Regions from separate parts of the Edwardsiella sp. EA181011 genome, predicted to be linked through region 1. Evidence: predicted binding sites of a transcription regulator. Region 1 holds the regulator's gene; each other region holds the start of a gene.
The links. The regulator PurR, encoded in region 1, represses purine synthesis genes. The targets are predictions, from matches to a motif close to CANGCAAACGTTTGCNTG.
Positions count from the first base shown of each region.

Region 2: carA (glutamine-hydrolyzing carbamoyl-phosphate synthase small subunit) is a predicted target of PurR. The motif match lies at 957-974, and genes of this name have one in related genera.
Region 3: QY76_RS14050 (amino acid aminotransferase) is a predicted target of PurR. The motif match lies at 1,354-1,371, and genes of this name have one in related genera.

Region 1 covers NZ_CP011364.1:2,661,851-2,664,053, forward strand. Annotated here, with positions in the region: gene sodB (superoxide dismutase [Fe]) at 1-258, shown strand, start outside; gene QY76_RS18770 (YnhF family membrane protein) at 321-410, opposite strand; gene purR (HTH-type transcriptional repressor PurR) at 765-1,790, shown strand; gene QY76_RS19330 (hypothetical protein) at 1,795-2,203, shown strand, end outside.
Region 2 covers NZ_CP011364.1:3,919,428-3,921,630, reverse strand. Annotated here, with positions in the region: gene dapB (4-hydroxy-tetrahydrodipicolinate reductase) at 1-733, shown strand, start outside; gene carA (glutamine-hydrolyzing carbamoyl-phosphate synthase small subunit) at 1,199-2,203, shown strand, end outside.
Region 3 covers NZ_CP011364.1:3,173,249-3,175,451, reverse strand. Annotated here, with positions in the region: gene QY76_RS19745 (cysteine hydrolase family protein) at 1-7, shown strand, start outside; gene QY76_RS14050 (amino acid aminotransferase) at 98-1,291, opposite strand; gene ompC (porin OmpC) at 1,539-2,203, opposite strand, start outside.

The DNA.
Region 1 (2,203 bases):
AAAGACGCGTTGACCAAGTCTGCCGTCGGCAACTTCGGCTCCGGCTGGACCTGGCTGGTGAAAAAGGCGGACGGCACCCTGGCCATCGTCAACACCGCTAACGCCGCGACCCCGCTGACCGGCGACGACAAGCCGCTGCTGACCGTGGACGTATGGGAGCACGCCTACTACATCGACTACCGTAACGCTCGCCCGGTGTACCTGGAAAACTTCTGGGCGCTGGTAAACTGGGAGTTCGTCGCCCAGAATCTGGCGTAACCGGCCGCAGAGATAAAAAAGGCGCTCACCGAGCGCCTTTTTTATTTATGCCACCCGCTGACTTAGTGCAGTGCGGCGATCAGGCTGGCCACGACGATCAGCGCCAGCGCCACCACCGTTGTTACCAGAGAATACTTCAGATCGTTTTCCATCCTGACACCTCATGTTTTACGTTCCGGATCAATTTTTACTGACTTGAAAGTTCGCACAAAACCCGTGTTAAATCATTTTTACATAAATCACATCTTAAAACACGCAGAAAATCTTATGATTACATCCTGCGCAAATCGCCAATTAGTGCTTCCCCTTTTGCCTGAGATCAGACAGAATTTGCGGTTTACTGCCGCGTGCCGACGCTATAATTCTAAACAAGAAATGGCAAACGTCACCCTATTGCGCAAACGCGCCGGCGCCGAGCCGCGCTGTCAGGCGTATTTTCCGATGCACGCAGGCAAACGATTAACAAAACGGCGACGCAGCGCGTACGCCCAGGAGTCATTTGTTTCATGGCAACGATTAAAGATGTGGCAAAGCGCGCAGGCGTATCGACCACCACGGTGTCTCACGTCATCAATAAAACCCGCTTTGTCGCCGACGAGACCAAAGCCGCCGTCTGGGAGGCCATTAAAGAACTACACTACTCCCCCAGCGCCGTTGCCCGCAGCCTGAAGGTCAACCACACCAAATCCATCGGCCTGCTGGCGACCTCCAGCGAGGCGCCGTACTTTGCCGAGGTCATCGAATCGGTAGAGAATAGCTGCTACAGCCAAGGCTATACCCTGATCCTGTGTAACTCCCACAATAATCTGGAGAAGCAGAAAGCCTACCTGGCCATGCTGGCGCAGAAACGCGTCGACGGCCTGCTGGTGATGTGCTCCGAATACCCGGAAAACCTGCTGGAGATCCTGGAGGACTACCGCCACATCCCGATGGTGGTCATGGACTGGGGAACCCGCCGCAGCGACTTTACCGACGCTATCCAGGACAACGCCTTCGAGGGAGGCTATCTGGCCGGCCGTTACCTGATCGAGCGTGGCCACCGCGACATTGGCGCCATCACCGGCCCGGTATCGCGCAACACCGGCGGCGGTCGACTGCGCGGCTTCCTCAAGGCGCTGCAGGAGGCCAATATCACGCCGCAGGAGTCATGGCTGGTCGAAGGCGACTTCGAGCCGGAGTCCGGCTATGCGGCGATGCAAAACATTCTGGCGCAGAAACAGCGTCCGACGGCGGTGTTTGTCGGCGGCGACATCATGGCGATGGGCGCCATTTGCGCAGCGGATGAGATGGGACTGCGCGTACCGCAGGATATCTCCGTCATCGGCTACGATAACGTGCGCAACGCCCGCTACTTTACCCCGGCGCTGACCACCATTCATCAGCCCAAGGAGCGCCTTGGCGCCATGGCGTTCGACATGCTGCTCGATCGCATTACCAGCAAGCGCGAGGACGCCCAAACCATCGAAGTACATCCTAAGCTGGTTGAGCGCCGCTCCGTGGCCGACGGACCGTTCATCGACTACCGCCGCTAAGCGCGTGTCTCGGCTAGTCCTGTTTCCCGCGCTGGTGCTGCTGTCCGGCGCGCTGCCGCTGGCGGCGATGGTCCCGGCAACCCTACTGCCGCTGACCGGACAGGATGCAGGACAGGCGCTGCAGCGACTGCTGCAGTGGCCCGCGCTCGGTCACAGCCTCGGTCTGTCGCTGTGGATAGCGCTGGGGGCCAGCGCCGGTGCCCTGCTGCTGGCGCTGGCGCTGGCCGGGTTCACCCTGCGGCGTCAGCGTCAGCATGCGCTGGCGCCGGCGCTGCTGTTGGCGGCCCCCCACATCGCCCTGGCCACCGGCCTGCTGATGCTGCTGGCGCCAACCGGCCTGCTGTGGCGCCTGATGGCGCCGCTGTTTGGCTGGCAGCAGCCGCCCGACCTGCCGCTTCCCAACGATCCCTACG
Region 2 (2,203 bases), 1.3 Mb from region 1:
CGTGACGCTGGGGGCGGCGCTGGAGCGGGAGGGCTCCGGCCTGCTGGGGTGCGACGCCGGCGAACTGGCGGGCTGTGGTATGACCGGTGTGACGGTCGAGTCATCGCTGGAGCGGGTCGCGGGGCAGTTTGATGTTCTGATCGACTTTACCCGTCCCGAAGGAACGATGGCGCATTTGGCCTTTTGTCAGGCGCACGGTAAAGCGATGGTGATCGGGACTACCGGTTTCAGCGAGCAGGAAAAGGCGGTCATTGAGGCGGCTTCACAGCATGTCGCCATCGTGTTGGCCGCCAACTTCAGCGTGGGGGTGAACGTGATGCTGCGCCTGCTGGAAAAGGCGGCGCAGGTGATGGGGAGCTACTGCGATATTGAAATCCTTGAGGCGCATCATCGCCATAAAGTCGATGCGCCCTCGGGAACGGCGCTGGCGATGGGTGAGGCGATCGCTGGTGCGTTGGGCCGTAGCCTGGAAAGCTGTGCGGTCTATACTCGCCAGGGGCACACCGGGGAGCGGGTTCCTGGCAGCATCGGTTTCGCGACGCTGCGCGCCGGCGATATCGTGGGCGAGCATACCGCCATGTTCGCCGATGTCGGCGAGCGTCTGGAGATTACCCATAAGGCGTCTAGCCGTATGACATTTGCCAGCGGTGCCATGCGAGCGGCGCTGTGGCTCGGCGCACAGCAGCCAGGAATGTACGATATGTGTGATGTTTTGGCTCTGGATACCTTATAAAAGGCCTATTCTTCGACAGATATCATGGTTGCTATGTTGTTTAATGTGATGAAAATAATGATTTTTTCATCACATTTTTTATTTATGGTGAGAATTTACATCTAAATTTATCAGTATGGCGATTTTTGCTATTTACCTTTTATTTCACCCCGCTGCGCCGCCCGCATCTTGATTTTTTCAGTGAAAAAACGCATTATAGCGCCGTTGCCTTTGATATCTGTGTCCGGCAACCGTTTTCTCCTTCCCTAAAATTGGTGTTTTTAATCATTTGGCATTAAAAACACATTCAGATTTGTAAAAAACACAAAAAACTCTCCTTTCATCTGGACAATGGGCGGATGCGTCATTAGAATGCGCGCAATTTGTCAGAAATTCGCCGCAGTGGCAGTTTTTGCGATTGATTCACGATGCAATATCTGAATTAATATGCATATATTGTGACTGAGTATTCCTTTGGAGGGTGTTTTGATTAAGTCAGCGCTTTTAGTTCTGGAAGACGGAACCCAGTTTCACGGCAGGTCGATCGGAGCAGACGGATCGGCCGTGGGGGAAGTGGTCTTCAATACCTCGATGACCGGCTACCAAGAAATTCTCACCGACCCCTCCTATTCCCGTCAGATCGTCACGCTTACCTATCCCCATATTGGCAATGTCGGCACCAACGCCGCCGATGAAGAATCCTCCGCCGTGCATGCTCAGGGGCTGATCGTGCGCGATCTGCCGCCGATCGCCAGCAACTTCCGCAGTCAAGAGACGCTGCCGGACTATCTGCGTCGTCACCGCGTGGTCGCCATCGCCGATATTGATACCCGTAAGCTGACCCGCCTGCTGCGTGAGAAGGGGGCGATGAACGGTTGCATCATCACCGCGGAGAGCGGGAGTGAGCCGGATGCGGCGCTGGCGCTGGAGAAGGCGCGCGCGTTCCCCGGCCTGAAAGGGATGGATCTGGCCAAAGAAGTGACGACCCAGGAGCCCTATGAGTGGCGCCAGGGTAGCTGGACGCTGAAGGATGGGCTGCCGGCGCCCTGTGAGGATGCGGCGTTGCCCTACCACGTGGTGGCCTATGACTTCGGGGTGAAGCGCAATATCCTGCGGATGCTGGTGGATCGCGGTTGCCGCCTGACGGTGGTGCCGGCTCAGACGCCCGCGCAGGATGTGCTGGCGCTGAATCCGGACGGTATTTTCCTGTCCAACGGCCCCGGTGATCCGGCCCCCTGTGACTATGCCATCGAGGCTATCGCGACCTTCCTGCACGGCGAGATCCCGCTGTTTGGTATCTGCCTAGGGCACCAGCTGCTGGCGCTGGCCAGCGGCGCACAGACGGTAAAAATGAAGTTTGGCCACCACGGCGGCAACCATCCGGTGAAGGATTTGGATCATGACCGTGTGATGATCACCGCGCAAAACCACGGTTTTGCCGTTGATGAAGCGACCTTGCCGCCGACGCTGCGGGCGACCCATAAGTCGCTG
Region 3 (2,203 bases), 510 kb from region 1:
GAGCTAATGACGCACGGCGCGCATAGGCAACCCTCAGGGATATAAAAAACGGCGGGCCCCCGGAGAAGGGTGGCCCGCCGTATGCGCTATCCCACGGTTATTTCAGTACGGCGGCGATGGCTTCGCACAGCGGCGCCATATTGTCCGGCGTCATCCCCGCCACGTTGATGCGCCCAGAGCTGACGGCGTAGACGCCGAACTCGTCGCGCAGACGGCCTACCTGCTCTTTGGTCAGCCCGCTGAAGGAGAACATGCCGTTTTGGTGGATGATAAAGCTGAAGTCACGATCGGCGCCTTTCTCCTGCAGGGTATTCACGAACAGCTGGCGCATCCGTTGGATGCGCTGGCGCATATCGGTCAGCTCCTGCTCCCAGATGGCGCGCAGCGCATCGTTGCCCAGAATGGTGGCGACGATCGCGCCGCCGTGGGCCGGCGGGTTGGAGTAGTTGGCACGGATCACCGCCTTGATCTGGCTGAAGGCGTTGGCGGCGCTGCCGCTATCGGCGGCGATCAGGGTACAGGCGCCGACGCGCTCGTTGTACAGGCCAAAGTTCTTGGAGTAGGAGCTGCAGACGATCAGCTCGTCGTGGCGGGCCGCAAAGAGGCGCAGCCCCTGCGCGTCCTCTTCCAGCCCGTGGGCAAAGCCCTGATAGGCGAAGTCGAACAGCGGCAGCCAGCCATTGCTGCGGGACATCTCCGCCAGGGCCTCCCACTGCGCCGCGGTTGGGTCAATCCCCGTCGGGTTATGGCAACAGCCGTGGAACAGCACCACGTCGCCGGGCTGTGCCTGGGAGAGGCTCTCCTGCAGCGCGGCAAAGTCCAGACAGTGGTTATCGGCGTCATAGTAGGCGTATTCGCACACCTCCAGCCCGGCGGCGCTGAAAACGCTGCGGTGGTTCGGCCAGCTGGGGTTGCTCACCCAGATACGTTTGGCGCTGGTTTTACTGGCCAGGAAGTCGGCGGCGACGCGCAGCGCTCCGGTGCCACCGGGCGTCTGCGCTGCGAGCGCCCTCCCGGCGCTGATAATCGGGCTGTCGCTGCCCAGCAGCAGTGCCAGGGTCCGCTGGCCGAAGGCGGCGATCCCGTCGATGCTCAGGTAGTTCTTGCTGGTCTCATGCTCCAGCAGATACTGCTCGGCCTTTTTAACGCTGGTCAGCACCGGCGTATTACCGCTTTCGTCTTTATAGACGCCGATGCCCAGGTTGATTTTATGCGGGCGCGCATCGGCGCGAAACAGGTCGGCCAGCCCCAGGATTGGATCGGCGGGTGCAGCAGGGATGTTTTCAAACATGCGAGAGCTTCCATGTGTCCAGTTAAGCCAGTGAAGGGACAGATTACCGCTATGGAAAACCCTTGCCAACCGTTTGGCTGAAAAAGACGATAAAGTGGCGCGCAGGGTGGGGAATACGGAATAAATACTGCAAAAACAAACGCAAGCAGCACGGCACCGAGCGCCGGCGGCGCGCAAAAAACCATAAAAAAGCAGGGCCTGAGCCCTGCCTGATAGGATATCCATGGCGACCGGTGGCCGCGCGGGATTAGAACTGGTAAATCAGGCCTACGCCAACCACGTTGTCAGTGGTGATGCCGTTAGCTTTGTAGAAGTCGTCGTTACCGTCCAGCAGGTTGATTTTGTAATCAACGTAGGTGGACATGTTCTTGTTGAAGTAGTAGGACGCGCCCAGGTCAACGTATTTAACCAGATCTTTATTCAGGTTAGAGTCCAGACCCAGCTGCTTGCCCTTAGACTGCAGGTAGGCGATGGACGGACGCAGGCCGAAGTCGAACTGGTACTGAGCCACGGCTTCGAAGTTTTGGGTCTTGTTAGCGATGCCACCGCCGTCAACGCTGGTAGATTTACCGAACGGAGTCATGTTCAGGGTTTCGGCGTACATGGCGGCAATGTAGACGTTGTTGGCGTCGTACTTCAGACCGGTGGTCCATGCCTGAGCCTTGTTGCCTTCAGCGATGTCGCCAACGGCGAGGCCATGCTTCTGAGACAGGGTACGGTTAGAGGTAGAGTAAGCCGCCGCAGCGCTCACGCCCCAGCCCAGGTCGTAGGAGGCAGACATACCGAAGCCGTCGCCGTTCTGCTCGGACAGGTCAGCACGGCCATTGTTGCTTTCGCCCTTGGTGCCGTTTTTACCCTGGTACTGCAGGGCCACGTTCAGGCCGTCAACCAGACCGAAGAAGCCGTTGTTGC